DNA from 4 places in the Romboutsia sp. LXY-2 genome. Region 2 is predicted to be linked to each of the others. Evidence: riboswitches for the same ligand, from Rfam matches in the RefSeq annotation. Region 2 holds a riboswitch; each other region holds the start of a gene.
The links. A riboswitch is a leader RNA that binds a small molecule or an ion and turns the genes downstream of it on or off. The one in region 2 is predicted to bind S-adenosylmethionine.

Region 1 (8,499 bases), on a different contig from region 2:
GTGACTATGGATAAAGAACAACATCAGGACTATTGAATAAAAAAGTTAGATAAATAAACTCTATTAGTTAAATAATAGAGTTTATTAATAATTATATTAAGAGATAAAATCTATATCCTAATAAAAATATAACACCAAAGTTTAAAGCTTTACAAAAAAGTTTTTCGACTTTAGAGCTTGTTTTTATAGGAAGTATAGAAAAGTTTATAGTAAGGGGGTAGAATAATTCGACTCCTTCTTTTGTTATTAAGTCTAAAAATATATGTGAAAAATTACCTATAATAAATCCACTTGCCAAACATAAAAATACTATATTATATTGAGTGTAATAAAGTAATATTTCAAAAAAATAACTTAACATTGACATACAGATTAAGCTATGTGTAAAACTTCTATGTCTAAATTTCTTACCAAAACTTTTATGTAATATAGGAAATCTTTTGCTAATGTAAGACCCTCTCATGTCTATATCAGGAAACAGTGAACCTAAGTAGGCAAAATACATATATATAAGTATTAATATGATTTTATATATAATATCATATTGCTTTAAAAACTGATCATTAATTAAAGGAAGAACGATAAGTGCAAATAAGTATCCACCTTTTGTATGAGTTTCTTTTACCATAAATCCTCCTCAGATGATTATAAATTGTGTCATGAACATATGTTTTGTTATTCCATTATATAGTAAAAAAAAATGAATTACAATAATTTTATACCCATAAAAATGGCCAATAACCTAGGTTTATTAGCTATTGGCAAATAAATATAATTATATATTATTGTAATTTTCTAGTGCTTTATCCCAGTTTATGACATTAAACCAATTATCTATATAGTCTACTCTTTTATTTTTATACTTTAAATAGTAAGCATGTTCCCATACATCAATTCCTATCATAGGTATTAAATTTACTGATATTGGAGTATCTTGATTAGCAGTGTTCATTATTGAAAGTTTACCATTCTTATCTGCCACGAGCCAAGTCCAGCCTGAACCAAAAACATCTAAAGCAGCTTTCTTAAATAAAGCCTCAAAATCGTCATAAGAACCAAAGTCTCTTTCAATTGATTTTAAAAGCTTACCACTAGGGTTAGTCTTTTTATCTGTCATTATATTAAAGAAGAAACCATGGTTATATGCACCTCCACCATTATTTTTAACCGTAAGTGCAATATCGCTAGGTAAAGATTGTAAATTAGTCAATAAATCTTCTAGACTTGAATAATATAATTCAGGATGCTTTAATATAGCTGCATTTAACTTATCAACATAAGCCTGATAATGCTTATCATGATGTAGTTTCATCGTTTCTTTATCTATGTAAGGCTCAAGCGCATCGTAAGCATAAGGTAAAGGTTCCACTTTAAACTTTGCTTCTGGAAGATTAGAACAAGCTAAGGATCCTATGCACTGTGCCATAATAAATAAAGAACTTAATAAACAAATAAATAATTTCTTTTTCATATAAAAATCACCTCAAAGTTATTATGCTACCTATATCAAAAAAATATTTGAAATTTCTTTAATAATATATCCATAACAAGTTAAAAAGGATATAATTATTAAAAATAGAATTAAATTTAGGATATAAATTTTACTTAATAAAATAGGTTAAAATATTAGCTTAAAATAGGAGAGATTATGAATGAATAATATAACTGAAAATACTGATTACAAAAACAAAGAATTTATTAGAAATTATATTGTGTTAAGCGCAATACTGTGCGCAGGGATGCTATTTGTCATAGAACAAGTTTTTTTAGCTGATTATTTGACTAAGACAATTAGCAAAATAATATTGTTTACACTAAGTCAGATAATTTTGATTAAGGGAGTTAAGAAGACATCTTTTAAAGAAGGATTAAATTTAAAATTTGTTGATAAAAAAACAATAGGAATGGGGATAGGTCTAGGGATAGTTGCTGGAGCAATATTAATAGGAGCATTTTTATTATTTAAGAAGTTGATTAACCTGGATGTTATTTTTTTAGAATTAGAAGCTAAGTCAAAGATTACAGCTGCAAACTATCTTCTTGTAACTACTTATTTCAGCTTTGGAAATTCATTTTTAGAAGAATTCTTTTTTAGAGGTTTTATATTTTTAAATCTATATAAGATGGGATATAAAAGGTTTGCATATATTTTTTCAGCAGGATTATTTAGTTTATACCATATAGGTATTTTTAGAGGTTGGTTTAGAATTGAAATATTTTTATTATGCTTGGTAGGATTATTCGTTACAGGAATAATATTTAATTATGTGGATACTAAATCTGAAAATTTTTTGAATTCATGGGCGATCCATATTATAGCAGATGTATCCATAGTAATAATAGGTTATATGTACCTGTTTTAGAATTAAAAGGGGTGGATTAGATGAATAAATCTAACGTTTATAGAGATAACAAGAATTTAAACTATTCAAAATTTAACTCAAAGATGACTGAATTTGTAAATGAGAATAATATTATTAGTAGTACTGATTATTTAGTTATAACGTCAATTAAAGAAAGGGCAACATATATATACGAAAAAAATGATAATGATTGGGAAATGAAATACAAATGGAGTAGTACTGTTGGAAAACCATCTACTCCAACAATAACAGGTGTATTTGCAACTGGTGAGAAATATCCAGCAATAATTGATGGTAGTGCACTTGCAAAATATGCAACACATATTACAGATGAGTATTATTATCACTCAGTAATATATAATTCAACTGAAGAATATGTAACTGATGACCGATTAGGTGAAGCAATTAGTCATGGATGTATTAGATTAGCCACTAGTAACGCAAAATGGATGTTTGAGAATATACCAACCAATACAACCATAGTAATCAAATAATATAATTTAAATTAAAAAAAATAATTATTTAGGAAAATGTATTTTTATTATTGAAATTGAAATTATACTAAACTACAATAAATTAATAAAAATAAATAAAATTACGAAATCTTATTAAGAGAGGTGGAGGGATAGGCCCTATGAAGCCCAGCAACCAGTATTTATTACATGGTGCTAAATCCTACTTATGAATTTCTCATAAGAAAGATAAGAGAGTAAGCTAAAATAAAAAGCCCTCTTTTATCGATTGATAATGATGGCTTTTATTTATTTTATAAAATAAAATGGGGGAAAATTATGGGGGATAGAAGATTAAAATTTGATACACTACAAGTACATGGTGGCCAAAGCCCAGATCCAACTACAGGTTCAAGAGCACTTCCAATTTATCAGACAACATCATATGTTTTCAATAGTGTAGAACATGGAGCAAATTTATTTTCACTTAAAGAAGATGGCAATATTTATACAAGAATTATGAATCCTACTACGGATGTATTAGAAAAAAGACTAGCTTTATTAGAGGGTGGAGTAGGTGCAGTAGCAGTGGCATCAGGCTCAGCGGCTATTACTTATGCTATATTAAATATTCTACAAGCAGGAGATGAGATAGTATCATCAAGCACATTATATGGAGGAACATTTAACTTATTTTCTACAACTTTACCAAGGCTAGGTATAAATACTACTTTTGTAGATTCTGATAACCCTGAAAATTTTAGGAAAGCAATAAATGAAAATACTAAAGCACTATATATAGAAACAATAGGAAATCCTGTAATAAATGTTTCTGATATTGAATCAATATCAAAAATTGCTCATGAAAATAACATACCTTTAATAGTTGATAATACATTTGGAACACCATATGTTGTTAGGCCTTTTGAGTTTGGAGCAGACATAGTAATACATTCGGCAACAAAGTTTATCGGGGGTCATGGAACCTCTATAGGTGGAGTTGTAGTTGACTCCGGTAATTTTGATTGGGAAAAAAGCCAAAAGTTTAGTGTATTAACAGAGCCAGATCCAAGTTATCATGGTATAAGTTACACAAAAAATGTAGGAAGGGCGGCTTACATAACTAAATTGAGAGTTCAGCTCCTTAGAGACACAGGAGCTTGTATAAGTCCATTTAATTCTTTCTTACTAATTCAAGGGCTAGAGACACTATCTTTACGAGTTGACAGACACATATATAATACAAAAAAGATTGTAGAATATTTATGTAATCATCCAAGTGTTAGCTGGGTGAATTATCCCGGATTAGAGGGAAACAAATATTATGAATTAAGCAAAAAATATTGCCCCAAGGGTCCAGGTTCAATTTTTACATTTGGAATTAAAGGAGGAATTGAAGCTGGGAAGATATTTATAGAGTCACTAAAGATTTTCTCACATCTTGCAAATGTGGCAGACGCAAAGTCTTTAGTTATACATCCAGCAAGTACAACGCATGCGCAGTTAAATGAAGAAGAACAACAATTAGCAGGAGTGAGTCCTGATATGATTAGAGTTTCTGTAGGTATAGAAGATTTAGATGACTTAATATATGATTTAGAACAGGCATTAAATGAGGCTAGTAAAGCTCTTTTATAAATAGACAATATAACTTGTTGATAATTATAAATACAACAAAAGGAAACTGAGAGAGATAAATTTCTCAGTTTCTTTTTATTGTGAAAAAATTTTAGTGTATTATATAATTTATATATTTAGTTAAAAAGGCAGTAATACGGTGGTTTTAAGGGATTATTTACCATAAATTATAAATGAAATATATGGCTTAATAATAGCTAAGAGTGTGGATATAGTTACTTTTGTGTAGTTATTAACAAACAAGTATAGTATAATAAAAATGAAATAATAGTAAAAAATGCAATTTAAGGGGGAATTATGTCTAATCTTATTAAGACGCTAGTTTCAATAATATTTTCATTAAGTATTGTATTAACATATACAAATATTTCTTATGCTCAACACAGTACTAATTTTAATAATATTACTATCAATGATGGTTTATCTCAATCTACTATTCAAGCTATTTACCAGGATAGCAAAGGATATATATGGTTGGGATCTAATGATGGTTTAAATAGATATAATGGGAGTAAAATAAAAATATTTAAGAGCGATGAAGAAAATAATAAAATATCAGATAATTATATTCTAAACATTATAGAAGATGATAAAAAAATCTATGGGTATCTACAGTCAACGGAATAACCAAAATTAATATTGATGATTGGAGCATAAGTACTTATTTTTCAGATAAGGACAAAGGTAATTTATCTAATGATTTTGTAAACACAACTTTAGTAACAAAAGATGGAAAAATACTTGTAGGTACAGCAGATGGATTAAATATTTATAATGAAAAAAAAGATAGTTTTGAAAGAGTATTAAATGACGATAATCATTTAACTAGCCAATATATTAAGTCTATTGCGCAAGACAATAACGGGAATATATGGATAGGAACAAAATCAGGTCTGAATAAAATTGATATTAAAAATAATAAAATAGAAAAATATTATATTGACCAGGAAGTATACTATATTTTATCAGACGAGTATGGTTATGTATGGGCATCTACTCGTGCGGATGGAGTAAAAAAAATTAATATTGATAATAATGATGTAGAACATTTTACTAATGAAAAAGATAATGAACATTCACTTCCATCAAACCATGTGAAAAATATGTATCAAGATAAAAATGGTAATATATGGTTAGGTACAGAACAAGGTTTATCAAAATATATTTATAAAGAAAATACATTTTATACATATAAAAACAAATCTTATGATCATAATAGTTTAGTTAATGATTTTGTATATACTGTTATAGAGGATAAAAGTGGATTGATATGGGCAGGAACTTATTCTGGAGTTAGTGTATTTGATCCCAATAACAATATAGAGCATTATAAAAATGATCCTTTTGATGATAATTCACTAAGTGACAATACAATTCATGGTATATATGAGGATGAAGAAGGCTTAGTTTGGGTTGGAACACAAAGTAATGGATTAAACATTATTGATAGAGCAAATAACGAAGTGAAGCGCATTTTTAAGGGTGATAGCGAATACGATTTAAGTAGTAATAAGATAAAGGTCATTACTGGAAAAGGCAATAAAATATGGGTAGGTACTAAAGAAGGCCTGAATGAAATAAATAAAGAAGACATGAGCATAAAGGTATATACTATCGAAGATAATCTTGCAGGACACAACATAAAAAGTTTATTATTTAGACAGCAAAGGATTTTTATGGATTGGAACTCCAGATGGCTTAAGTATACTAAATACAGAAGATAATACAATTATGAACCTATCATATTTATTTTCAAAACACAATATAAGCGATACATATATAGAAGACATTTATGAAGATAAAGAAGGTAATTATTGGATTGGTACTTTCTTAGGAGGAGGTCTAATTCGTATTGATGCTAAAGAGGGTAGCGTTAGAGTTTATAGTGGTGATGAATTGAATATGGAAAGTAATAGCAATATGAATTCTATAAGATGTATTACAGAAGATAAACGTGGTAATATTTGGGTAGGAACAAGCTATGGATTGGTAAAATTTAATAAAGGTACAAAAGATGTTATATCTTACACAAAAAATGATGGATTAAGTAATAACAACATTTATGGAGTATTAATAGATAACTGTGGTAATCTATGGATGAGTACTAATTATGGAATTTCAATGTTAGATATAGAGTCTAATACATTCATTAACCTTAATGTAAATGATGGCTTACAAAGTAATGAGTTTAATGGAAAAGCATATTTAAAAAGTGAAAGAGGAGAACTATTCTTTGGGGGTATAAATGGTTTAAATATTTTCAATCCTGATAAAATAAATAAAAAACAATATACTCCTAAGATAGTATTTGATAAATTTGAGGTTGAGCAAAAGTCATATAGTAATATTGATAACCTTAGTTTTAAATATAATGAGAATATGGTGAGGATAAAGTACTTCATACCAAATTATAGTTATGACAATGACTTTGTATATGAGTATAAGCTAGAGGGCTTAAGTAATGAGTGGGTAACTTTTAATAATAACGAAGTAATCTTTAGTAAACTAGACCCAGGGAGATATAATTTTAAAATAAGATATATTAACCAAATGGGCGATTTAAGTGAGGAAAGTAGTGTAATATTTACTATAGAGCCTCCTTTTTGGAAAAGTAGCTTTGCGATGATGATTTATATAGTACTATTAATAATTTTTGCTTATATAGTAAGAAATAGAGTGAAAACTCTTGATACACTTGTTAATATGAAGACTAAACAGCTAAGTAGCGAGATGGAAAAAAGCAACAAGTTGTTAAATCAAGTAATAAAACTTGAAAGAAATAAGAATAATTACTTTGTTAATTTATCTCATGAATTGCGTACACCTTTAAATGTTATTAGCTCTATAGAGCAGCTAGTTACAGAATTTAATAAATCAAAAAATGGAATCGATAAAGAAAAATTAGATTATTATATGATAATAATGAGAAAAAATACAAAAAGGTTATTGAACTTAATAAATAATATAATAGACACGAATAAAATTGAACATGGAAGCTACAAAATAAATATGGAACTAAATGATATTGTATATATTGTTGAAGAAGCTTCTTTAGGAATGAAAGATTATATTGAGTCTAAGGGAATAGAATTAATAATAGACACAGATATTGAAGAAAAACTATTATTGTGTGATTATGATGAGATAGAAAGATGTATTGTAAACCTAGTAAGTAATGCAGCAAAGTTCACACCTGATGGAGGAAAGATAGAAGTATTTATTAGTGATTTAGGTAAAAATGTAAAAATTACTGTTGAAGATAATGGGATAGGTATAGATGAAAAATTCCATAAGTCAATATTTGATAGATTTAATCAAGTGGTAGACTCCAGTACAGAAACTAAAGGTGGAAGTGGGCTAGGTCTTACAATTACTAAGCATATTATTGACCTACATAATGGTAAAATATTTGTTAATAGTAAGAAGAATGAAGGAAGTAAATTTACGATAATACTTCCAGCAGAAAAACAAAAATATTAATCCTATAAAATTTTATATAAAAATTAATATTTTATTAATAAGATAGAATTAAAGATATATGTTAAAGCAGGATAAAATAACTTTTATCCTGCTTTGTTTTATTAAATATATTATATTTTAATAAAACTTACTAAAACATAGTGACAATTTAAAGCATTACATGAATATTTGAGATATACCAATTGCTATAATTAAAATACCTGATACTATACCAGAGTATTGTCCACATAATTTAGAAAAATAGCTTCGTCCTATAGCACCGCCAATCCAAAATCCAAGGAATGTAACAATAAAAGTAAAGGTTGTATTTAAATAAATATTTATTCCTGCTATACTTGCTGCTACTCCAAGCCCAACGTTGTTAAGAGAAAGAGCTAATGATAAAGTTAAGCACTCCTTAAAATCTATATTACCAGAGTTATCTTTATCAGCCTTAATAGGATCATCTAAGATTTTACAGATTTCACAGTAAGTAGATTTTTTATCAAAACAGTCACAATATGATTGAGAAACGGATTTTTCTCTAAAATGTCCAACTACAAACCAAATTCCCATACAAATAAGCA
Region 2 (8,499 bases):
CCCCTATAATCTCCCTTAGAAAGCTGGTATAGATTCACCTTTAAATAATTTATTTATAGCTTCTTTAATATCATCTGATTGGTACGCTTCTACCACTTTTTTATAATTTTCATTATCCTTATTTTTCTCTTTTGTTGCTATTAAGTTAATGTAGGGCTTTGAAGTTTCTAAATCAGAGTCTTCCATAAATAATGAACTATTTGTTGGAGATAAACCTGCATTTACTGCCACCCCACTGTTTATTACTGCCACATCTACATCTTCTAATGATCTTGGTATTTGTGTTGCTGTTAATTCAATTATTTCTACATCCTTTGTATATTCAACTATATCTTTAAGTGTTGGAAGTAAACCTACACCTTCTTTTAATTTTATTAATCCTGCATTTTCAAGAAGTATTAATGCTCTTCCTAAGTTTGTTGCATCATTTGGAACTGCTATTTTTGAACCTTCTTTTAATTCATCAAGTGATTTTGTGCTTCCAGGGTATATTGCCATTGGTGCAAATACTGTATCTCCTATAGATACTAAATTTAATCCTCTTTCATTATTAAAGTTTTCCAAATAAGCATGATGTTGAAATGCATTTATATCTATTTCCCCTTCTTCAAGAGCTGTATTAGGCTTAATATAATCAGAGAAACTAATTATTTCAAGTTTAATACCTTCCTTCTCTAACTTTTCTTTTACTAAATCCCAAACTTCATGCTCATCTCCTGTTACACCAAGCTTTACAGTAGTTAACTCTTCATCAGAGTTTTTACTACAACCCACAAAACTTCCTAAACATATTATTAATGTTAAAGCTAATGCTAAAATTTTTTTCATAATAATTCCTCCCTAATTTTAATAGTCTAATTTTTTAAGTAATAACTCTCCAAATCCTTGAACAATATTTACTAAAATAAGCAATATTATTACTGTAACTATCATTACATCAGTCTTAAAGTACTGATAGCCATATCTTATTGCAAAGTCTCCAAGACCTCCACCACCAATAGTTCCTGCCATTGCAGATAAACCAATTAAGCTTACAGTAGTAATAGTAATAGCATAAATTATTCCACCTAAAGCTTCAGGTAGCATCACTCTTATTATTATTTCAAATGGGCTAGAACCCATAGATTGAGCTGCTTCAATAACACCACTATCAATATCTAATAATACTGACTCTATTTGCCTCGCTACAAAAGGTGTTGCTCCAAATACTAGCGGAACTAATGCTCCTTTTGTACCTATTGTAGTTCCAACTATAAACTTTGTAACAGGCATTATTGCTGCTAACAAAATAATAAATGGAATAGATCTGAAAGTATTTATTATCTTTCCTATAATATTGTTTATAAGTTTATTTTCTAAGATACCATTCTCCCTACTTACAACAAGTGAAATTCCTATAAAAAATCCAATTATAGTTGATATTACACCTGAAATACAAACCATATATATTGTCTCAAATAATGCTTCTATCATTTCTTGATGTAGATTAACTACATTGGGAACTATACTCATTAATAAATCTTCCATTTTTTAAAACCTCCATTTCTATATTGTTCTCTTTAAGATATTTAGATGCCCCTATTAGATTTTCTTTATTACCGCTTAATTTAACTACTAGGTATCCAACCGGCGTATTTTTAACTATTTCAATATTTCCAAACAGTATACTTGCATCTACTTTATAGTTTTTAGTTAGCTTAGACATAAACGCCTGACCTGTGTTTTGCCCTACAAATACTATTTTTGCCAGAACCTCATCTTTTTTAATATCATTTATGAAATAGTCATTTTCCAATAAGTCATATACTCTATTATCTTGAAATACTGTTGCTATAAAGTCCTTCGTTACCTTTTGCCTAGGTTTAGTAACAATCTGAATTAAATCACCATGCTCTACAATTCTCCCATTTTCCATAACAACTACATTATCACAAATCTCTTTTACCACACTCATATCATGAGTAATTATTACTATAGTTAATCCTAGTCTTTTATTGATATCCTTAAGCAAATTGAGTATGGATTGACTAGTCTGTGGGTCAAGTGCTGATGTAGCTTCATCACAAAGTAAAACTTTTGGATTATTCGCTAATGCCCTAGCTATTGCCACTCTTTGTTTCTGTCCTCCACTTAATTGATTAGGATAACTACTTACTTTATCACTTAAACCAACTAAATCTAAAAGCTCCTTAACTCTTTTTTCAATTTCTAATTTACTTAATCCACTTCCCTTTAATGGATAGGCTATGTTTTTAAATACAGTTTTTGATTTCATTAAATTGAAATGCTGAAATATCATTCCTATATTTTTTCTAGCTTCTCTTAATTTTTTTGGTGATAATAATGTTAGTTCTTGGTTATCAACAAAAACCTCACCCTCTGTAGGTACTTCTAATAAGTTTATACAACGTACTAATGTACTTTTACCTGCTCCACTAAATCCAATTATCCCACAAATCTCCCCTTCTATTATTTCTAGATTCACTTTTTTTAATGCATCTACTAGGTTATTGCTAGTTGTATAAGTTTTGCTTATATTTCTAAGTGAAATCATTTTAAATCCCCTTTCTCGAAAAAAAAAATCTTCTCCTCATAATGAGAAGAAGATTTTAACGTTTATATTAATATACTTCTCCTCATCTTTCAGGATTATTAATCCTGTTGGATTTAGCACCACACTAAAAATTAGTAGGTTGCTGAGACGTCATAGGGCCATTCCCTCGATCTCTCTTGATAAGGTTTCCGATTTAATTTTCTAAATTTTCTATAAAACAATTATATTCGTAGCTTTTTTAAAAGTCAATAACTATTTCATTTTTTTACCATATATTTTATATTAAGACTACCAATTATTGGAATAAAATAGATATTAATTTTATATCAATGCCCTTCATAAGTTTCATCAGTGTATATATTTTATAAAAATCATATACACTGATGGAATTTCTAATTTATATATATTTCAAACTTTATTTCATACTTATATTTATATTTCAAATTAAAATACTCTATATTTTTCTATCACATCTTCATTTAGTTTTATACCTAACCCCGGAGAGTTAGGTACTTCTACGTATCCATCTTTAAATTCGATTAGATTTTCAACTAAGTCTGTAAATAGAGGGCTAGTACTCTTTGAATATTCCATCATATCAGTATTTTCATTAGCCGCTAAAAAATGTACACTTGCAGCTAATAATATACCTGTACTAAATCCATGTGGTATTAGTTTAGTTCCATATGATTCTGCTAAATCATATATTTTTCTCATTTCACTTATCCCACCACATCTAGTTATATCTGGTTGAACTATACTTGGTTGGGCATATTCTAAGAAGTTTTTAAACTCATGCCTTGTAGTTAATGATTCTCCTCCAGCAATTTTTGCAGTTACAGCGGCCCCTAATTTTTCATACCCTCTTAAATCATCAGCCAGTACTGGTTCTTCTATCCAATTCAAATTAAATTCTTCTAATTTTTTACACATAGATAATGAGTGCCCATATGTTCTCCACTTTGATGCAAGGTCTATTTGCAGTTCAAAATCATCGCCTAATTCTTCCCTTACTACTTTTACTATTTCATAATCAGTATTAGGATCATCTCCAAATACGCCTCCACCAAACTTTATACTAGTAAATCCTTCTTCTCTTAGCTTTGCAACAATCTTTTTATTTTCTTTAGGTATATCATGAGGTATAAATGTTCCGTAACACTTTATTTTTTCTCTATATTTACCACCTAATAACATGTATACAGGTACTCCATAGTATTGTCCTGCTATATCCCATAACGCTATATCTATAGCACTCATAGCATGTATTCCTGCTCCACGTCTTCCAACATAGTTTGATGCCCAGTACATTTTGTCCCATAGTCTTTGTATTTCTAAAGGATTTTCTCCTATTAATAAATCTTTCAAGCCATAGCAATATAGATTTGAATTCGGTGTTTCTATTAATGATTTTATTACTAATGGAGAGCTATCTGACTCTCCTACTCCTACTATACCTTTGTTAGTATGAACTCTTACTATTACAGCATCTTCTCCCCATTCACACTCTTCATTTAATCCTGGTACTCTTAAACATATTACTTCAACATCAGTTATTTTGATATCCATTTCATATACCTCTTGTTTCTTATTAGTGTTGTTTATCTTAAACCACTGTATCCATATATTATAGGATACAGCAGTTTTATTTTGCATTATTATACAGCTTTTCTTTCTGCTTCTTCTTCTATAGTAATTCTAGACATTTTTCCATAATCTTCACCTAACCACTTAAATAGCTTAAGTATCATAAGTAATAAAACTACTACTAGAGGGACTGTAACTACTATTGCCATGGTTTGAACTGTTCCAAGTGGTGCTTTTATAAACATCATACTAAGTGGAACAAGCGCTAGTATTATACACCAGAACAACTTTAATACTGGTGATGGATTTCCATCCTTAGGTAATTCCTTAGTTGTTGTAGATGCTAGTGTAAATGATGCAGAGTCTAGAGTAGTTGCTAAGAATAATAAAGTTATTATAGCAAATAATGCTATCATTACGTTGCTCATTGGCATAGTCTTTAATACTTCTATAGCTGCTACATTACCTCCAACAGTGTTTATAAGCTCAGTTACACCTAAAGCTCCTGTTAATTCTAGATCCATTGTATAGTTTGATATTATGCCAAAGAATACGAATACTCCTAAACTACCTGCTAAAAGCATAGTAAATATAACTTCTTTAATCTTTCTTCCTTTTGATATCTTAGCTACAAATAATCCCATAAATGGAGTGTATGTTAACCAATATGCCCAATAGAATATTGTCCATGCTTCTGGGAAACCACCTTGGTTTATAGGATCAGTCCATAAACTCATTTGAATATAATTTTGTAACATTATCCCAATTGAGTTAGTAGTGTTCTTTATTATAAATTGAGTAGGCCCACTAAATAAAACTACTGCTAAGAATATAAGTACTAAATAAGTATTCATATCACTTATTTTCTTCATACCTTTATCAAGTCCAACATATGAACTTAATGAGAACAATATTGATATTACTAAAACTATTCCTACTTGTAACATGAAATTGTCTGGAAGCCCTGTTATTTCAGAAACTCCAGTTGCAACTAATGGTATAGATAATCCTAATGTTATACCTAGCCCGCCTATTGCACCAAATATAAATATGATATCTACTAATTTACCAACTGGTCCTTTAGCTATCTTTTCTCCAAATACACCTTGGCATATTTCACTTAACTTAAGTCCACCACTCTTTCTAACATGGTATGCATAAGCCACTGGTAATGAAGTTATTATATATAATGCCCATGCTGTGAATCCCCAGTGGAATAAGTTGTATGCTCCAGCCCATTCAGCCGCACTTGTAGAATATGGTTCTATACCTAGTGCTGGTGTCATATAATAAAACGCCCATTCATTAAATGCCCAGTAAACTGTAGCAGATCCTATACCTGCACATATCATCATAGCTATCCAACTACTTGTCTTATACTCTGGCTTACCTTCACCTAAACGTATCTCTCCATATTTAGAAAAACCTAAACCTAAACATGCAATTAATGCAAAGAATCCAAACCATAAAAAACCACTTCCTAAGTTACCAGTTATTGACTTAACTAAATTGTCTGCAATTGCTGTTCCTTGCTCTGGAAACATTGCTAAATATGCAACTACACCAGATACTACTAGTAAACTTATTATTATAACTGGTAAGTCTACATTTGCTAGTCCTTTTTTCTTCATAATATAATTCCTCCATAACTTTATAATTTATTTATAAATGCCCTAAGCACTTTTCTAACCTTACATCTTTTTGATAAAGAGAAGCATAAGAGTATCCACCAATCTCTTCTACATTTGTCATTTCTCCATTTGCAACCCTCATCACCTTATCTAATATTCTTTTTGCTACCTCATCAGATGATTCTTCACCTTTCATTATTCTCGTAGCATCTATATCTGTATCGTCATTGATAAGGTTTTCATTACCACTTACTCTTATCACTGGAACTATAGAGTTTTCAAATCCAGCTCCACCACTTGTCCAAAGTATTAATTGTGCTCCAACTGCAGCAAAGTGAGTTGCAGAACCACCACAAAGCATAGTTACATCTGATAAATACATTCCTGGTTTATCTGGCTTTTCGTGACCTTTTGAGCTAAATTCAAGTATACCTTCAATCTTTCTCGTACCTGTTTTGCTTAAAGCACCTAATGCCTTTTCTTCTATTGTAGTAAGACCTCCCACACAGTTTCCAATACTCATAACTTCTGTGTTTGTTCCTACACTCCATCTTCTTTCTTCTTCCACTATAAGCCTTCTCATCTTTTTTGCAATCTCTGGTGATGCAGCTCTTTTACAAACTTCATCCTCTACTCCAACTAATTCCATAAGTTCTCCAGCAATAGCAGTTGCACCTAAGTCAACTAACATATCAGCAGCATCACCTACACTTGGGTTAGATGCTAATCCTGAACTAGTATCTGATCCTCCACATTTTATACCAACTATAAGCTTTGATATATCAACTAATTTTCTCTCACATTTATCTGCTTCTTCTTTCAGCTCTTTAGCTAATTTTAAACCTTCATTTATAGAGTTTTTTGTACCTTTTTCTTTTATACAAATTAATGTTTTTACAGGTTTATTAGCATTTCTTATAGGCTCAGCAACTAGCTCTGGATCTATACTTCCACATCCCATAGCTATTACAAGTACACTTGCTATATTAGGATTTAGCCCTATGTTTATCATATTGCTCAATGTTTCTTCGTTCCCACCTAACATACATGTATAATGGTTTGTTACTACTACTGATTCTTCAATCTTTGATGAAATATTTCTAGCAATACCATCCATACATTCATCAACCGCTATGATTAGAACTTTATTTCTTATACCAACGCTACCATCTTCTCTTATATATCCTTTGAATTGCATAATTATTTCTCCTTACTCATTTATCCCCATTTGCCTTTTTATCTCAAGTTGTATACTTTCTGGGAAATCTACTACTTGGCTTCTAACATTTTGTATGTGAACAAATTTGCCTTTTTCTATATCTTTAGTTGCAATACCAATTTTGTAACCACCTTTTAGTATGAACTCTTCTTTTTTTATTTGAGTAAATGCTATTTTATTACCAAATGGTATACTATCTATTGCTTTTATTTCTTCCACAACTTCATTAGATCCATATACAACCTTTACCACTTCACCTTTGTTAATATTTTCCAAAAGCGTAGCAACATTGTCATTTTTTCTCTTTAATAAAGCTTTTTTCATTGCAACATGTCCTCCTTTTTTCTTTATACTAATATATAAAGCAATATATATGCCAAATTTATATGTTTATCTACATTTTTAGTTTTTTTTCTACTTTTTGTTATTTCTATTATTTTTACTGCCTTTTTAATTTGATTTTTAATAAAAAATGAATTTATATTATATATTTATATAACTTTAAATTTTTATATTTATGCATTAGATTCATTTTTGACTCATTTTTGACTCATTTATGACTCAAAGAGTCTATATCGACTCAATAAAAAAATTCGCTTCACTTGAGCGACTACCACTTCATGCCTCCAACATCTACTCGAAAAGCTCGCACCCCGTTGCTCAGGTTGAAATCTGTTGGGATTATAACTTATCTTCAAACCAGATAATTTACAATCCCTTAATATATAAAAAAGTGATACGTTAAATTTTACTTAACGTATCACTTCTCTATATCAATACAATATTTTCTTATAAGTCTAGATGCTTTAGACTGACTAATATTAAATTTTTCAGCTAGCTTTCTAGAAGTCTTATTTTTTCTATAAGCTTGTCTTACAATCTTGCACTCATACTCTTCTAATGCTTTATCAAAATTATCAATCTCTATTTCATCAACAATCTCTTCTTTACTGTTATTTTTTTCTAAAATCCCCTTTAAGTTTTTATCTTCACCCTTTAAAAATATGTTAGGTATATCATCCTTTATTATTGTATTTCCTTTTGATGTAACTACTAGTCTCTCAACCAAATTTTCTAGCTGCCTTATATTACCTGGCCAACTATATTTCAGAAAAAAATCTAAGCAGTCACTATCAAATACCTTTGAATATTTATGTTTTTTATTAAACTTAATTAAAAAGTAAGTAGCTAAAGAAATTATATCTTCCTTTCTTTGCTTTAATGATGGTATTTCTAAATCAATAACATTTAATCTCCAATATAAATCTTCTCTAAATTTACCTTGTTGAACTAGTTTAAATAAATCTTTATTAGTAGCAGCTATAATTCTTATATCTACCTCTTTCTCATATTTAGCTCCTATTGGCATAAACTTCTTATCTTGTATAACTCTTAGTAGCTTAGCCTGTGTACTTGGTGATATTTCACCTATCTCATCTAAAAATAAGGTTCCTTTATTAGCTAATTCAATAAGACCTACTTTTCCACTATTTACTGCACCTGTAAAA
Region 3 (8,499 bases), on a different contig from region 2:
AATGGTAGCATGGTAATAGATATAGGTGGAGGAACTGCCGATATAGCTGTAATATCTTTAGGAGGAGCTGTGGTAAGCGAATCAATAAAGATCGGTGGAGATAAATTTGACGAAGCTATAGTTAGATATATGAGAAAGCAACATAATCTACTTATAGGTGAAAGAAGTGCGGAAAAGATTAAGATAGAAATTGGAACGGCATTCAAAAGAGAAGAAGAAAAATATATGAAGGTAAGTGGTAGAAATTTAGTTACTGGATTACCTGAATCAATGACAGTAGGGTCATCGGAAATATTAGAAGCTTTAGAAGAATGTGTTCATCAAATAGTTTTATCAGCTCACACAGTGCTTGAAAAGACACCACCAGAATTAGCAGCAGATATTAGTGACACTGGTATAATAATGACAGGTGGAGGTTCTTTATTATACGGGTTAGATAAGAGAATAGAAGAAAGTACAGGAATCAAGGTTTTATTAGCTAATGAACCTTTATCTTGTGTTGCAAAAGGAACTGGAAGTGCATTAGGTTCTCTAGATCTACTTGAAACGGGTGGAACATTTAAAAGAAGAAGAAAATAATATAAAAAAAGTCCTATTTTTATAGGACTTTTTTTATATAATGAAGGAGAGTAAGTTAATAAATAGTCTGACATTGTATTTTGATTTAGAATCTTAAGTAGCAAGCAGTAAAGATAAGGCTATAGTTTCTGCTAATTCTAGAATGAAACTAAGTCTTACATTATTAAATGAAAATTTATTATTTTCATCAATCTTATCTACTATGCCTACAATTGAATAGTTACCTATTTGAGGGAGTTTCTTGCCCACACCTTTTCCAGGCAGAATAGGGCCTTTTCTTATTTGTATATTGCCTATATTATTTTTTGATCCTAAACAGGCATCTATAGCCAAGAAGTTACCATTAGTATGAGTGTCTTTAATATAGTCTATAGATTCATATATATTTAAAGCATGAATAGGGTTATCTAGTGTACCGTAAACAGGATATTTAAAATCACTATTTTTTAACATGGTCCCAACTAAAGGTCCTAGAGCATCACCTATAGCTCGATCTGTTCCTATACAAACAACTACAGTATTTTCATCGATTATATCTTTAAGTGTCAAGCTTAACGCTTGAACCACATTTTCTTTTTTATAATTTATCTTGGCTAAATACATAGGAACACCCCCTTCAAGAAAATATATGAAATCACAGTATAAAAAAGAACCATATTTAATATGCGTTAAAATAATACCTGTACTTAGATTTTAATTTTTATGATAATTAATATTTATGCTTAGTAAAAATGACTATTAAATTTAAATATATACATAAAAAATCAATAAAGCCTTACTGTAAAACTGAGAATTATATTTATATTTATGTAGGGTATACTCTTTATAGAACTTAAAGTATTGAATGATTTGAGGTATATATGTAATAAGAAATAAGAAAAATAAATAGGTATTGACATGTAAATAAAAAAATAGTAACATAGATTTTAGTGATAAACAAAATAGAATATAAATCTTGATTACCTTATCAAGAGTGGCGGAGGGACAGGCCCTGTGAAGCCCAGCAACCACCCATATTTGGGAAAAGGTGCTAAATCCTACAAGATGAAAATCTTGAGAGATGAGGTTAGTTAATTAATATAAATATACTATGCTAATTAACCTCTTCTTAAAGTAGAAGAGGTTTTTTTATTTGTATAAGAAAATTAAGTACTCTTAACATAAGGTAAAATATAGATTATTAAATTATTTATATATTTAGGAGGAAAATATTATGGCAAGACATTTATTTACGTCAGAATCAGTTACAGAAGGTCATCCAGATAAAATATGTGACCAAATATCAGATGCAATATTAGATGCATTATTAACAAACGATCCATCAGCAAGAGTTGCTTGCGAGACTACAGTTACTACAGGATTAGTACTTGTAGCAGGTGAAATAAGTACTAATACTTATGTAGATATACCAAAGTTAGTTAGAGAAACTGTAAGAGAGATAGGATATGATAGAGCGAAGTATGGATTTGACTGTGACACATGTGCAGTAATAACTTCTATAGATGAGCAATCTGGAGATATAGCAATGGGAGTTGACGAAGCTTTAGAAAATAGAAGCGGTGAACAAACAGAAGATGAAATAGAAAAAGTAGGAGCTGGAGACCAAGGTATAATGTTCGGATTCGCATGTAATGAAACTCCGGAATTAATGCCTCTTCCAATATCTTTAGCTCATAAATTAGCAAGAAGATTAACAGAAGTTAGAAAGAATGGAACGCTAGAATACTTAAGACCAGATGGAAAGACTCAAGTTACAGTTGAATACGATGGAAACAAAGTAGTTAGAGTTCATACAATACTTATATCAACTCAACACGGAGAAGAAGTTGATAATGAAACAATAAGAAGAGACTTAATAGAGCATGTAATAAAAGCTGTTATACCTTGCGAATTACTTGATGAAGAAACTATAATATACATCAACCCAACAGGAAGATTCGTTGTAGGTGGACCACAAGGAGATACAGGTCTTACTGGAAGAAAAATAATAATAGATACTTACGGAGGATACTCTAGACATGGTGGAGGAGCATTCTCAGGAAAAGATCCAACAAAGGTTGATAGATCAGCAGCTTACGCTGCAAGATATGTAGCGAAAAACATAGTTGCTGCAGGACTTGCAGATAAGTGTGAAATAGAATTAGCTTACGCAATAGGTGTAGCTAAGCCATTATCTATATTTATAGATACTTTTGGAACAGGAAAGGTTTCAGAAGAATTATTAGTAGAATTAGTAAATAAAAACTTTGATTTAAGACCAGGTGCAATAATAAGAGACTTAGACTTAAGAAAGCCTATGTACAAAAATGTTGCTGCTTACGGACACTTTGGAAGAACTGATATAGACTTACCATGGGAAAGAACTGATAAAGCAGAAACATTAAAAAAAGAAGCACTAGGACAATAATTTTTTAAGAGGCTGAATTTTTTCAGCCTCTTTATTTTATTGCTTATAAAATGTATAATAATTACAAATTAAGAGTAATAATATAGAAGCATTATTTGTTTGTAGGAGAATATATATGGAAAGAATTGAAGGAATGATAAGTGATATAGTATTTAAAAATGAAGATAACGGATATACTATAGCTCATTTAGCAAATTCTAAGGATGAAGTTGTCATTGTAGGATGTATGCCAACATTATCAGTAGGAGAAAGTATAGAGGTAGAAGGTAAATGGATAAACCATAAAGTTTATGGGACGCAGTTTGAAGTTAATAAATTCATGCCAGTAACGCCAACTTCATTAGAAGGAATTTATGTTTATTTATCATCTGGAATGATACATGGAATAGGCGAGAAAATGGCAAAGAGGATAGTAGATAAGTTTGGAGTAAATACCCTAGACATAATACAAAATCAGCCAGAAAGACTAGAAGAAGTTGAAGGTATAGGAAATAAGAAAGTAAAGCAAATTGTTAAGAGCTATGAAGAAAATAGGGAACTTAGGAATATAATTATTGAGCTATCACCATATGGTATAACTCCTAATTATTGTTTGAAAATATATAAAAAATATAAAAATAAAGCTATAGATGTAATAAGTAAAAACCCATATAAACTAGCAGAAGATATAAGGGGAATTGGTTTTAAAATAGCTGACAATATAGCAAATAAAATTGGAATAGATAAATATTCTAAAGACAGAATCTCGCAAGGTATTTTATTTACTTTAAGCCAATCTTTAAGCAATGGACACACATATTTACCTAAAAACATACTGATCCAAGACGCATCAAAATTATTAGAAGTAGAAGCTCCTATAATAGAAGAATGTATTATGGGATTAGCCTATGATCAAAAAATTCATATAGAAAAAAAAGGCAATGAAATACTAACATATTTATTACCGTATTATATGTCTGAGAATGGAGTTTGCAAACAAATAATTAAGTTGTCACAATGTGAAATAGATGATTTGAATATAGATATAGACGAAGAAATTAGAAGAGTTGAAAAAGAAGAAGATATTAAACTAGCACAAAATCAAGCTTTAGCTGTAAAGGAAGCTATAAATAGTGGTGTAGTAGTTATAACCGGTGGTCCTGGTACAGGTAAGACAACTACAATAAATACAATTATTAAGATTTTTGAAAATAATGATAAAGAGGTACTTTTAGCAGCTCCAACAGGAAGGGCGGCTAAAAGGATGAGTGAAACATCTCAAAAAGAAGCAAAAACTATACACAGACTTCTTGAGATGGGATATGCAACAGATAGTGAAGAATTGTCTTTTTTAAAGGATGAAGAAGATCCTATTAAAGCAGATGTAGTAATTGTAGATGAAGTATCTATGGTAGATATATTACTTATGTATAGTTTGCTGAGAGCTATAAAGCCTGGGACTAGGGTAATATTAGTTGGAGATAGTGATCAGCTTCCATCAGTAGGCGCAGGAAATGTACTTAAGGATATTATTGATTCAAATATAATAAAAGTAGTTAGGTTAAATGAGATATTCAGACAAGCTCAAGAGAGTATGATAGTTGTCAATGCACATAGAATTAATAGCGGTCAACCTCTTCATTTAAATACAAAGGGAAAAGATTTCTTCTTTATAAGAAAATCTACCAATGAAGAAATCATGGAGGAGATAATAGGATTAGTAAATGAAAGGCTACCTAAATTTTATAAAGTAGATAAGCTTAAAGATATTCAAATACTAGCTTCCATGAGAAAAGGAGATTTAGGTGTCACTAACTTAAATAATGAATTACAAAAGCATCTTAACCAACCTGGAAAATTTAAGGTAGAGGAAACTTTCGCAAAAAGAATATTTAGGGTTGGCGATAAGGTTATGCAAATAAAAAATAACTACACTAAAAAATGGGAAAATGAAGACAAGTCAGAAAGTGGAGAAGGTATATACAATGGTGATATTGGATATATCTATCATATAGACAAAGACAAGAGAACAGTGTATGTGCTATTTGATGGAACTAAAATAGTATCTTATGGGTATGATGAACTAGACGAATTAGATCATAGTTTTTGTACCACAATACACAAGAGCCAAGGTAGTGAGTTTCCTGTAGTTGTTATACCAATAACTTGGGCTCCACCAATGCTGTTAAGCCGTAATTTATTATATACAGCTGTAACAAGAGCAAAAAAACTAGTTGTACTAGTAGGAGATGTAAAGTACTTAGAGTATATGATTAAAAATAATAGAACAAATGACAGATATTCCAATTTAGCATATAAACTTAATAAATTTAAAGAGGAAGGATTGTTATTAAAATAAAAAAAGTCATTAGTGAACTTATAGATTTTATCTATCCCGAAAATATAAGCTGTATAATTTGTGATAAACCGATTAAAAAGATAAATACTTATTCTATGTGCAAAAGCTGTTTTGAGGAGTTACATTTTATTAAGGATGGTTGTGTTAAGTGCGGAAAGCCAATAATTAATAATATTTTAGAAGAACAGCATATAGAAGGATGTAATTATTGCTTAAAGAAAAACTTTTATTTTGATAAAGCTATATCTTGTATCGAATACAACGATATAAGTAAAAGGATAATATTAGGTTTAAAATATAATAATAAAACCTATATGAGTAGGTATATTGCATCTATAATATATGAAAAATTAAGCATAGAGTATATTAAATTTGATTATATATTATTTGTACCACTACATAAGAAAAGACTTAGAAAAAGAGGCTTTAATCAAGCACAAAAAATAGCTAGGTATTTGAGTGAATTAACAGATATAGAAGTTATTGATTGTATTAGTAGAAAAAAATATACTAGGATGCTTTATAGTTTAAATAAAGAACAAAGAACACAAGAATTGAAAAATGTATTCGAGGCAAATAAGAATATATATAACCTAGAAAATAAAAATGTATTATTAATAGATGATATATTTACTACAGGTTCAACGGTAAATGAAATATCAAAACTGTTAAAATTAAATGGTATAAACCAAGTATTTGTAATGACATTTTTGACTAAAAATAGTGATGCTACTTAATGCAATAAATTACTATTGACATATTTGCATTAAAATATTAGAATAGATAAGTAATATTTAGGTCTGTGGTTGAAAGTCCAAGCCAGTCGCAGGCAAAGGGATCCACGTAAGTTAACGCTAAAAATTGAGTTAATGATCATGGTGCGGCTTAGAAGTAAGACCTACCGATACAAAATCGAGAGAGTTAGTAGTGCGGCGAACCCAAGCGAACCCTCCAGTAGGCGAGTGTGGGGTCAAAAACCAGGTCAGCTAGATATTATAAAAGTACCTAATAGGTGCTTTTTTTTTACAAAAAAATATTAAATTATGACATAAATACACAAATTAATAACAATGTATGGTGATATTTGTGGATAGTGTAAAGTTTATAAATGGCTAAAAATACAGTGTATATATACTTATTAACAATTTTATCCACATTATCCACAGGCTATTGTGTTAATATTAATCCACATATTATGAATAAATAGTAAGAAATAAAGAAAAAATAAACTTCTTTTAGTTGAATATAATGATTTATAAAAGTAAACAATAAAATTAAAGGATTTGATGATAGAACGAAGAATATATTTATAAAGTATAAACTTCTTTATACTGGTATAACTGAAGGGAGATGTTCTTATGAAAATAATAATATCTGGAAAGCAATTAGATTTAACAGATGGAATAAAAAATGCTATAGAAGAAAAGATAGGTAGATTAGATTATTACATTCATCCAGAAACAGAAGTAAAAGTTACAGTGAGTGCAAAAAAATCTAGACAAAAAGTAGAAGTCACAATAATACCTATAAGTGGACCTATAGTAAGAGCAGAAGATAGTGAAGAAAATCTATATGCTGCTATAGATGTTGTATATGATAAATTAAATAAGCAATTAAGAAAATATAAAAATAGATTACAAGATAGACATCAAGGTAATGAAAGCATTAGATTTAATGATGCTGAATCATTAGATCATAATGTGGAAGATTACGATGATAACGATCAAGAAATAGTAATAGAAAGACGTAAGAAGTTTGATATGAAACCTATGAGTCCAGAAGAAGCAGTGCTACAAATGGAACTTATAGAACATGACTTCTATATGTTTAGAAATATAGATACTGATGAAATATCTATAGTTTATAAAAGAGAAAATGGTGGCTATGGAATAATAGAACACGAATAGAAATTTGAATATTAAAATAACAAAGCTATTGATATTTAAATATATCAGTAGCTTTTTAAGTTGGAAGCAATAATACATATAATTATACTTTAGTATAAAATATAGTAATAATGATGTAGTCTTTTTAAATAATTAATCATACTTGTGAGTAATAGGTATGAAAATAGTAAAATAATACCATTATATTAACCATAATAAAGTTTATTTGAGGTGGATATAATGGAAAACTTACAAAAAAGATGCAGTATATATAATGGATTTTTAATACTTATATTTTTAAACATATTTGATGGTATCGCAACATACATAGGGTTAAAAAATGGATTTTATATAGAAGAAAATATTATATTAGATTATATATATCAATATAGTAGTATTATGTTTATTGTGATTAAAATTGTATTACCTACTATAATTTTATCAATTTTGATGGTTATTGTAGGAGAGAAAGTTAGTAACCTAATTAAGGGTATGCTTTATTTTAGCAACACCATATATTTGTTTCTGTTTATTTACCATATAGCTTTATTTAATATAGCTATCAACCTAGCGAAGGCTTAATATTGCCTAGGGATTGCTATATTCTTTTATTGTATTAAATGTAGCATATTTATGGTAAAATGTATAATAGTATAATAATTGCGCGAGGAGAGATGTTGAACATGGGTTTTCTAGATAATTTATTTAACATGGCAGATAAAAAAGAATTAAAAAAGTTCAATAAAATCGTTGATAGTATAGATTCATTAGAACCTAAATTTGAGGCGATGAATGATGCTGAACTTAAAAATATGACTAACATTTTTAAAGAAAGATTAAACAACGGTGAGACTTTAGATGATATATTACCAGAGGCTTTTGCAGTAGTTAGAGAAGCATCTAGAAGAACATTAGGTATGAGACAGTATAGAGTTCAGCTAATAGGGGGGATTGTTCTTCATCAAGGTAGAATAGCAGAGATGAAGACTGGTGAAGGTAAAACATTAGTTGCAACAGCACCGGTATATTTAAATGCTCTTACAGGTAAAGGGGTACATGTAGTTACAGTAAATGATTACTTAGCAAAGCGTGATAAAGAGCAAATGGCTAAACTTTATGAATTCTTAGGAATGACTATAGGGGTAATTGTTCATGGACAAAATCCTAAAGTAAGACGTGAGCAATATGCATGTGACATAACTTATGGTACAAATAATGAATATGGGTTTGATTACCTAAAAGATAACATGGTTATACATAAAGAACAAATGGTTCAAAGAGAACTAAAT
Region 4 (8,499 bases), on a different contig from region 2:
AAGCACTAAAGTCACTTGAATTATCAGGTATATTAGAAGCAAAAGCTGGTAAAGGAACTTTTATAACAAAAGATGCATTAATAAATATTAAAAAGATGGACATGTTTAAGTCTCTTAAAGATAATAATGGAATAAAAGAGTTAATGGAAACTAGACTAGTATTAGAGCCATCATTAGCTAAATTAGCTGCTATAAATGCTACTGATGAAGAAATAGAAGAACTTGCTAAATACTGTATAAAAACAAATGCATATACAGTAAATGATGGAGTAAAATTTCATATGCAAGTAGCAAAACTATCAAAAAATAGAATACTTTATACGTTACTAAGTTCAATAACTGAAGAAATAGAAGCGCAAAGATTTATGTATATTGATAAATACAGAAAAGCAGAGAATCTTGATAAAAGCTTGGAAGAACATAAAAGAATATATGAAGCTCTAAAGAATAGAGATAAAGAGTTAATCTATGAACTTTTATATAACCATATCAGTAAAGAAATAATATGATGTGTCTTAAATTAATTTGAAAATGACTAATTGGAATTGATTTTGTAATATAAAATCAGGAGGTGATAGATTTATGAAATTAGAACATTTTAAAGGAACTCCATTTGATTATAGCGATGATAAATTAACTGTTTATTTTGAAATTGCAGATAAACAAAGTACAAGAAAAATTATGGGAAATATACCTTTTATAGATAACATTGAAGATTTAGAACATGGATTAGAAGTAAAAATTGCAAAACAACAAATACCAGAGGTAATTAGTTATTTATCACAGGAAAGTATTGCTATATATGCTGTAATTCCTCAAAGACAATAATATTGAATATCTTAATTTAACATTTAATTTCAACAAGGTAGTAAAACAGGTTAAATAATAAAATAGAAAGAATTCTAAATTAGTATAAATGTAAAATAAAATTTATCATTTATTATCTACTAATTTAGAATTCTTTTTTTTGCCTAATTAAAAAGAAGATAATATATTTTCTACTTTTTTTGTTGATAGAAGATGTCTCATTTTTTCTCTATGATATAAAAACATAGAGTATAAATCCTCAGAAGGCTTAGGATCACCATAAACCCTCCAGTACTTAGTGTTATGGAAGCTATAATTACCATAGCCCATGAATCCAACAACATCCTTTATAGGATAACCTAAAAATATACCAATCTCATCAGGAAAATTATCACCTTCTAATTTCTCAATCAAATGCTCAAGGCAAGAATCAACAGTAACATCTTTTGGATAGCCTAAATACTTTAAGAAATTTTGACACTTCTTACATTTTAACTTTTCACTTAAAGAATCTCTATTTATAAAAAGCACCTTTGTACCTTTACTTTCCTTGTTAATTACAATATGTTCAATTTTGTTACATCTGCTAAAATACTTATTGATTTCGTCTATTTTACTTTCTCTGTTTACATCATGAAATGGAACACTTATTATTTCAGATGGCTTAGAACCCATTAATACAGGTCCAAGTACCTCAATAAGCCATTTTATATATGATGAGTTTATATTATTTACACAGTGAAGAGAATTACAACATTTCATTTTTAATACACTCCTTTAGTTGATAATGATTATTATTATATTTTATTATAACTTAATTGATAATAATTATCAATAATAAGTTACTATTTACATTTATTACTAGGTTTAAAAAAATTATTTTGAATAAATAAAAATATTATTTTTTGGAATAATAATCTAGAGTAAATAAAAAATTTAAATTATTAATTAAAATATGACCTATATATTAGAGAGGATGACAAATATGAATAGAATTAAAGGGTTAATAATTACATTAACTATAATATTTAGTGTCACAATCATAGGTTGTACACAAAATAATACTAATATTCAACCAGATACAAATAATAATAAAGAAAATACATCAGATAAAAATCAAAATACATCACAAGATGTGCAAGATAAAACTGAGAATACAGTGTCTAGTGAAGATGAATACAGAAACTTCCTAACAAAAAATTATGAAAAATATATAAAGCCGCTAGATTTTGATAAGTACGATGATTTAAAAGAAATATTAACTCATAGAGGTGAAATTGATAATATAGAATTTTTCAATGAGTACAAAACCTATTTAGAAGATAACAAAAGTAACCTAAAATCATTTGAGCAAACTATGGGAAACTTATACCTGAATGATGCAAAATTAAAAGAAATTAACGATAGTTTAGTAAAAGAATGCAAAATATATGTAAATGATTTAGAAATGCAAATAACAGCTTTAGATCAAATAGATAAGGATGTCTTATATAAAACTAATAATGAATTTATTTTATATTTAGATGAACTAATAGATAGAGACGACCTAGAGAAAAATAACTTTGAAGATAAAATTGAAGAAACTGAAAAATTATTAAATTTAAGACTAGAAGAGAATCTTTAAGGGAAAAATAGTAATAGTTACTCAATAATTGATTTGATAGGTTTATTGAGTTTACTTATAAAAAATTATTAGGAGGAAGAAAATGAACAAGAAAAAAATAATTACAGTAGGTTTAGCATTAGCATTAACTTTTAGTGCTGTAGGATGTACAAAAAAATCAACAGTAGCAACACCAGAAAAAAACACAGCAACTACAGAAGATTATTCTAGCTATTATGCTACAGGATATAAAGACTACATAGCTGGATTAGATCAATACGCTATATATTCAAATCCAGCAGATATAACAAAAGTATATGAAAATAAAGAATATCCAGGTAATGAAGCATATTTAACAGATGTTAAAACAGCTTATAAAGAAAGTAGAGATAAAATACAAGGATTTGTTGATAATATGAAAAAACAAGACAACATTTCTGATAGCGAAGTTAAGAAAATGAATGATGATTTAATAGCAGAAGGAGAAAAATTAGTTGCTGAGATAGACACTAAAATGAAGCAATTAGAAGCTATTCCTGCTGAAAGTTATACTAAAACTAAAGAAGAATTCTCTACTGTTGTTAATGAAGCAACAACAGTTAAAAATTCAGTTTCTAACTCTTTTAATTCAATGATAAAGGACATGAATGAATTCTTTGGAATTAATAAAAAATAGTAAATTATAATTTTTAATGATTATAAATTTCAAATACTGTAATCAATTTTAATGATTCTGATTGAAAATTTTACACTAAATATTATTTTTTATATAAAAATAAATATTTATGATTGACATTAAAAACTAATTGATATAATATTTAAACATATCAGAAAACAAAGAAAATATATAAAATTAAATATCTCTTATCGAGAGAGGTGGAGGGACTGGCCCTGTGAAACCCGGCAACCAGTATATGTAAATATACAATGGTGCTAAATCCTGCAACTGTTATCAGTTGGTAGATGAGTATAAATTGCTAATTAAGCCTAAGTTTATACTTAGGCTTTTATTTATTTTAAGAAAAGGGAGATTTTACTTACAAAATATATGAGGGGGAAATGACATGATAAATATTAAAAATGTAGGTAAGTATTATGGTGAGACTCAAGTACTTAAAGACGTAAGTATTGATATAAATAAAGGAGAAATATTTGGAATAATAGGTCATAGTGGAGCAGGAAAATCAACAATACTTAGATGTATAAATGGACTAGAAGATTATAAAGAAGGTAGTATACTCGTTAACAATAAAGAAGTAAAGAAGCTTAATGAAGGGGAGCTAAGGGAATTAAGAAAAGATTTAGGAATGATATTTCAACATTTCTCATTATTAGAAAGAAAAACAGTATATGAAAATATTGCATTACCACTAGAATGTTTTAAATTCTCAAAATCAGATATAAAGAAAAGAGTAACAGAACTTCTCGACCTAGTAGGATTAAGTGATAAGAAAGATGTAAAACCAAGAAATTTAAGTGGAGGTCAAAAACAAAGAGTTGCAATAGCGAGAGCATTGGCACTAAATCCAAAAGTACTTCTATGTGATGAGGCTACATCAGCACTAGATCCAAACACAACAAAATCAATATTATCACTACTTGAAGATATAAATAAAAAACTTGGAATAACTATAATAATGGTTACACATCAAATGGAAGTAATTAAGCAAATATGTACTAGAGTAGCTATTATGGAAGGTGGAGAAGTTTTAGAAATAGGAGATACAGAGGAAATCTTCTTACAAAATACTAAAGCCCTTCAAACTTTACTAGGAGAAGAAAATATAGTATTACCTAAGGGGGTAAACATAAAAATACTTTTCCCTAAAGATATATCTAATGACACAATAATTACTAATATGGCTAGAAGTTTAGATATAGATTTTTCTATAGTGTTTGGTAAGTTAGAGAAATTCAAAGACGATATACTTGGATCATTAATAATAAATATTAAGAAAGAACATAAGAGTAAGGCAATGGCTTATTTAAATAGTCAAAATATTAGATGGGAGGAGATTATAAATGACTAGTTTAAGTACATTTTTAAATGAAATGCTTTTAGACGCACTACTAGAAACCATATATATGGCTGCAATACCAACAGTACTTGCAACACTAATAGGATTTATAATAGCAGTAATCTTAGTCGTAACTGCATCAGATGGACTAAAACCAAATGAACCAATAAATAAAACTTTAGGATTTATAGTAAACACACTAAGAAGTTTTCCATTTATAATCCTTATTGTAGCCCTAATACCACTGACAAGATTAATAGTAGGAACTAGCATAGGAGAAACTGCAGCACTTGTTCCAATAACAATAGGGGCAGCACCTTTTATAGCAAGAATAATCGAAAGTGCACTAAATGAAGTAGATAAAGGGCTTATAGAAGCAGCAAAATCTTTTGGAGCAACTAAAAGACAAATTGTATTTAAAGTAATGGTAAAAGAAGCAATGCCTTCAATTGTATCAGGTATTACATTATCAATAATATCAATACTAGGATATACAGCAATGGCAGGAGCTGTTGGAGCAGGTGGAATTGGTAAAATAGCATTAACTTATGGTCACCAAAGAAATGATACAGCAGTAATGATATATACAGTAGTAACATTAATAATATTAGTTCAAATAATTCAAGGGATAGGAAATCTAGCTTACAAAAAGCTTAAGTAAAGAATCTATACTTATATATTTATAGAAATAAGAATTAATAATATAATCTTTAAGACATTATTTAAAGAATGAGCAAGATAAAAAAGTATCAAAATTATAAAAAATAGTGAGATAAACAATAACAAATAATTACCTAGTTGGAATGAATAATAGTTATTGATTTATATAAAAAATTAAAAAAATAGGGGGAATTAAAAATGAAATTAAAAAGATTATTAACTTTAGGATTAGCATCAGTTGTGGCGGTATCGGTAATAGGATGTTCAAGTGGTGATAGTGAAAGTAAATCAGAGGTAAAGGGAAATGACAATAAAATAGTAATAGGGGCATCAGCTACTCCACATGCAGAAATACTTGAGGTGATAAAACCTCAAATAGAAAAAGCAGGATATGAATTAGATATAAAGGTGTTTGATGATTATGTACTACCAAATACAGGATTAGCTGAAGGATCATTAGATGCAAACTTCTTCCAACACGTGCCATACTTAGAGCAAACAGTAGCAGAAAGAAAGCTAGATTTAACTTACACTGCTAAAATACATTTAGAGCCAATAGGATTCTACTCAGAGAAAATAAAATCATTGGATGAATTAAAGGATGGTGCAGTTATAGCAATACCAAATGATGTAACTAACGGTGCAAGAGCATTAAAGCTTTTAGCAGACAATGGATTAATAGAAGTTAAAGAAGGGGACGATATAACTGTAAAAGATATAACTTCTAATCCTAAGAATTTAGAAATAAAAGAAATGAATGCAGAAATAATTGCTTCTACTTTACAAGATGTTGATGGAGCAGTTATAAATACAAACTATGCTTTAAGTGCTGGATTAAATCCAAGTAATGATTCAATAGTTATAGAATCTAAAGATTCTCCATATGCAAACATATTAGCTTGTAGAGAAGATAATAAAGAGAGTGAAAAGATTAAGGTTTTAACTGAGGCTTTAACTAGTAAAGAAGTAAAAGAATTTATAGAAGAAAAGTACCAAGGAAGTATAATACCATCATTCTAGAAATACGCTAGGCTATCTCGGTAAGAGTTCTGTCGTGTACTCGTCGCTCCGGATTGTATATATAAGTTCTATGTCATGCAGGCCAAAATCATGCCTGCAAATGGCATCTGAACTTATAAATCCAATCCTGCGCTAGAGTACACTGAGAACTCTTACAAACGAGATAGCCTTTTTGTATTCCGAAGAATAATGGACGGGGAGCGTAAAGGGAGAAGTCAAAGTAAATATATGTAATTAATTTAGGCTAGAATATACTAAGAACTTTCGCTTTTAAATAACCTTCTTGACTTTTTGGAAAACATAGAATACACTCATCTTAAATACATAGGAATCCGAGGTGTTATTCTTGAATAAGGAACTTATTAAAGGTAGTACTGTCACATTAATTTTAAATTCACTAAAAAAAGAGCCTACTTATGGATATGGGTTAATTAAAGAAATTGAAAATAAATCAAATGGCGTATTTCAATTTAAGGAAGGTACTTTATATCCTATTTTACATGGTCTTGAAAAAAATAAACTTATCGAATCATATTGGGAAGCTGAAAATGGACGCCGTAGAAAATATTACAGAATTACTAAAAAAGGTATTACAGAATTAGAAAGCCGAGAAAATGAATGGAGATTATTTAGTAAAACAATGAATTTAGTATTAGGAGGTCAATATTAATGTGTGAGAGAAATGTTTCAATAGAGAGGTTTTTACAATCTGTATGTAAATTCATCTCTACAGAAGATAAAGCAAAAGAAATACAAGATGAATTAAAGGATCATATTTATAGTTATATTGAGGAATATACTGAAAAGGGTATGAGTGAAGAAGAAGCTACAACCATAGCTTTAAAGCAAATGGGTGATCCAAATGCTTTAAGTAAAATGTATAAAGATAGGACTTGTAAAATTAGTAGGCTATTGCATATATTTGCAACTTTAACACTTTTATCAATATCAATAATCGCGGCAATTGGACATGGTTACCTTATCAATTTAGACAATCGTAGTTCCTTTTATATCTATTCACTTATAACTATATTTATAGGTGTAACACTAGGAATTCACATCATAGACATAATCAAAACACATAAAAAAGAGCGTAAACTTTCTAATGTAGATCCTCTTTTCTATATTCAATCATATAAATCATCGATCTTAGAAGAAAAACTAATAAAATATGCTCAAATAAGTATTTTAGTTATCTCTTTTGTAATACTAATAATTGTTTGTAGTGGATTTACCAAAATAGAATCAAAGGAAGCGTTGGCAAGTTATTTATCAAGCTTAGATTGTTTTGCATTTACACTATTTATCGTAATTAGTTTATCATTACTTACTCCAAAAGGAAAACACATAGCTGTATATTCTGATGGTATACTTACATTTAATTACTTCATACCTTGGGAAAGCATACAGGGATATATGTGGAGTAAAGAGTCAAAAGATGATAAGGACTTTTATAGTATTGATTTTTCCTTGAAAAAATCATATAAAATTGGAAATGACAGAGCGCCTATAAAAGTAAGTTCATCTCAGATAAATTTGATAAATGAATTATTGAAAAATAACAATATTATTGAGACTAACTGGTAATAACTAAATCTTATAAAGCAAGCTCTATTATAATTAAGCTTATTCATAAAAGCACCTATTTTGGCATATGATTTTGGTAAAATTTGTAGAGAGATTTAAACCTTATAAGTAATTAAGGTATGTTAATATATTACTATAATCATTAAATAATCTTTTATCATAATAATACAAAAAATTAAGGGAGTTGATCATTATGACATATAACACAGTTGAGAAAAATTATTTGAAAAATAGGGGGATAGAAAATAAATAGCCCCCATAAATTAATGGAGGAAGTTAATGAATAAAGAATTAATATTAAAGAAAATTGATGAAAGTAATTTTATAGAATGCTTTAATTTAAAGCTTGGAGAAGATCAAGATAATTTTGTATCACATCCTGTTCGTAGTTTGGCTCAGGCATATGTATATTATAATCAATGCACCCCTTTTGGTATTTTTAAAGAAAATATTATGGTAGGATATGTTATGGTTATTTATGATTATGATGAGGAAACCTATAATATTTGGCACATGATGATTGATGAAAAGTATCAAAATAATGGATATGGAACTAGAGCTTTAAAATTATGTTTAGATTATATAAAATCAAAGCCATTTGGAGAATCAAATGATATTATATTGACTTGTAATATAAAAAATTATAGAGCAATTAATATTTATGAAAAATTAGGGTTTAAAGATACAGGTGATGTTGATGATGACGAGATAGTTATGAAGTTAGTAATTTAACTAGAACATATTGGTATATTTGAAGGCGAGATAATACACTTATTTCGCCTTTTTAATGCAATAAACATGACT

Region 1: linked by a shared signal. The riboswitch ahead of ACI48P_RS05745 (O-acetylhomoserine aminocarboxypropyltransferase/cysteine synthase family protein) and the one ahead of ACI48P_RS15690 (methionine ABC transporter ATP-binding protein) in region 2 are both predicted to bind S-adenosylmethionine.
Region 3: linked by a shared signal. The riboswitch ahead of metK (methionine adenosyltransferase) and the one ahead of ACI48P_RS15690 (methionine ABC transporter ATP-binding protein) in region 2 are both predicted to bind S-adenosylmethionine.
Region 4: linked by a shared signal. The riboswitch ahead of ACI48P_RS16375 (methionine ABC transporter ATP-binding protein) and the one ahead of ACI48P_RS15690 (methionine ABC transporter ATP-binding protein) in region 2 are both predicted to bind S-adenosylmethionine.

What each region holds. Positions count from the first base shown of each region.
Region 1 covers NZ_JBKFGI010000003.1:15,033-23,531, forward strand. Annotated here, with positions in the region: gene ACI48P_RS05720 (TVP38/TMEM64 family protein) at 1-36, shown strand, start outside; gene ACI48P_RS05725 (metal-dependent hydrolase) at 92-628, opposite strand; gene ACI48P_RS05730 (superoxide dismutase) at 776-1,471, opposite strand; gene ACI48P_RS05735 (CPBP family intramembrane glutamic endopeptidase) at 1,653-2,363, shown strand; gene ACI48P_RS05740 (L,D-transpeptidase) at 2,384-2,857, shown strand; SAM riboswitch class I at 2,966-3,071, shown strand; gene ACI48P_RS05745 (O-acetylhomoserine aminocarboxypropyltransferase/cysteine synthase family protein) at 3,155-4,453, shown strand; gene ACI48P_RS05750 (two-component regulator propeller domain-containing protein) at 4,751-5,080, shown strand; gene ACI48P_RS05755 (ligand-binding sensor domain-containing protein) at 5,557-6,177, shown strand; gene ACI48P_RS05760 (sensor histidine kinase) at 6,185-7,933, shown strand; gene ytaF (sporulation membrane protein YtaF) at 8,090-8,499, opposite strand, start outside.
Region 2 covers NZ_JBKFGI010000009.1:37,997-46,495, reverse strand. Annotated here, with positions in the region: gene ACI48P_RS15700 (MetQ/NlpA family ABC transporter substrate-binding protein) at 16-828, opposite strand; gene ACI48P_RS15695 (methionine ABC transporter permease) at 847-1,527, opposite strand; gene ACI48P_RS15690 (methionine ABC transporter ATP-binding protein) at 1,487-2,554, opposite strand; SAM riboswitch class I at 2,634-2,740, opposite strand; gene ACI48P_RS15685 (mandelate racemase/muconate lactonizing enzyme family protein) at 2,999-4,123, opposite strand; gene ACI48P_RS15680 (BCCT family transporter) at 4,213-5,772, opposite strand; gene ACI48P_RS15675 (UxaA family hydrolase) at 5,804-6,970, opposite strand; gene ACI48P_RS15670 (hypothetical protein) at 6,983-7,315, opposite strand; gene ACI48P_RS15665 (sigma-54 interaction domain-containing protein) at 7,752-8,499, opposite strand, start outside.
Region 3 covers NZ_JBKFGI010000015.1:99,421-107,919, reverse strand. Annotated here, with positions in the region: gene mreB (rod shape-determining protein MreB) at 1-579, shown strand, start outside; gene yyaC (spore protease YyaC) at 673-1,182, opposite strand; SAM riboswitch class I at 1,541-1,646, shown strand; gene metK (methionine adenosyltransferase) at 1,793-2,986, shown strand; gene recD2 (SF1B family DNA helicase RecD2) at 3,102-5,324, shown strand; gene ACI48P_RS19380 (ComF family protein) at 5,309-6,061, shown strand; gene hpf (ribosome hibernation-promoting factor, HPF/YfiA family) at 6,683-7,231, shown strand; gene ACI48P_RS19370 (DUF5658 family protein) at 7,451-7,792, shown strand; gene secA (preprotein translocase subunit SecA) at 7,894-8,499, shown strand, end outside.
Region 4 covers NZ_JBKFGI010000011.1:77,881-86,379, reverse strand. Annotated here, with positions in the region: gene ACI48P_RS16400 (FadR/GntR family transcriptional regulator) at 1-509, shown strand, start outside; gene ACI48P_RS16395 (hypothetical protein) at 583-828, shown strand; gene ACI48P_RS16390 (DUF3793 family protein) at 976-1,569, opposite strand; gene ACI48P_RS16385 (hypothetical protein) at 1,793-2,431, shown strand; gene ACI48P_RS16380 (hypothetical protein) at 2,514-3,086, shown strand; SAM riboswitch class I at 3,272-3,380, shown strand; gene ACI48P_RS16375 (methionine ABC transporter ATP-binding protein) at 3,475-4,440, shown strand; gene ACI48P_RS16370 (methionine ABC transporter permease) at 4,433-5,089, shown strand; gene ACI48P_RS16365 (MetQ/NlpA family ABC transporter substrate-binding protein) at 5,287-6,108, shown strand; gene ACI48P_RS16360 (PadR family transcriptional regulator) at 6,446-6,778, shown strand; gene ACI48P_RS16355 (permease prefix domain 1-containing protein) at 6,778-7,695, shown strand; gene ACI48P_RS16350 (GNAT family N-acetyltransferase) at 7,975-8,427, shown strand.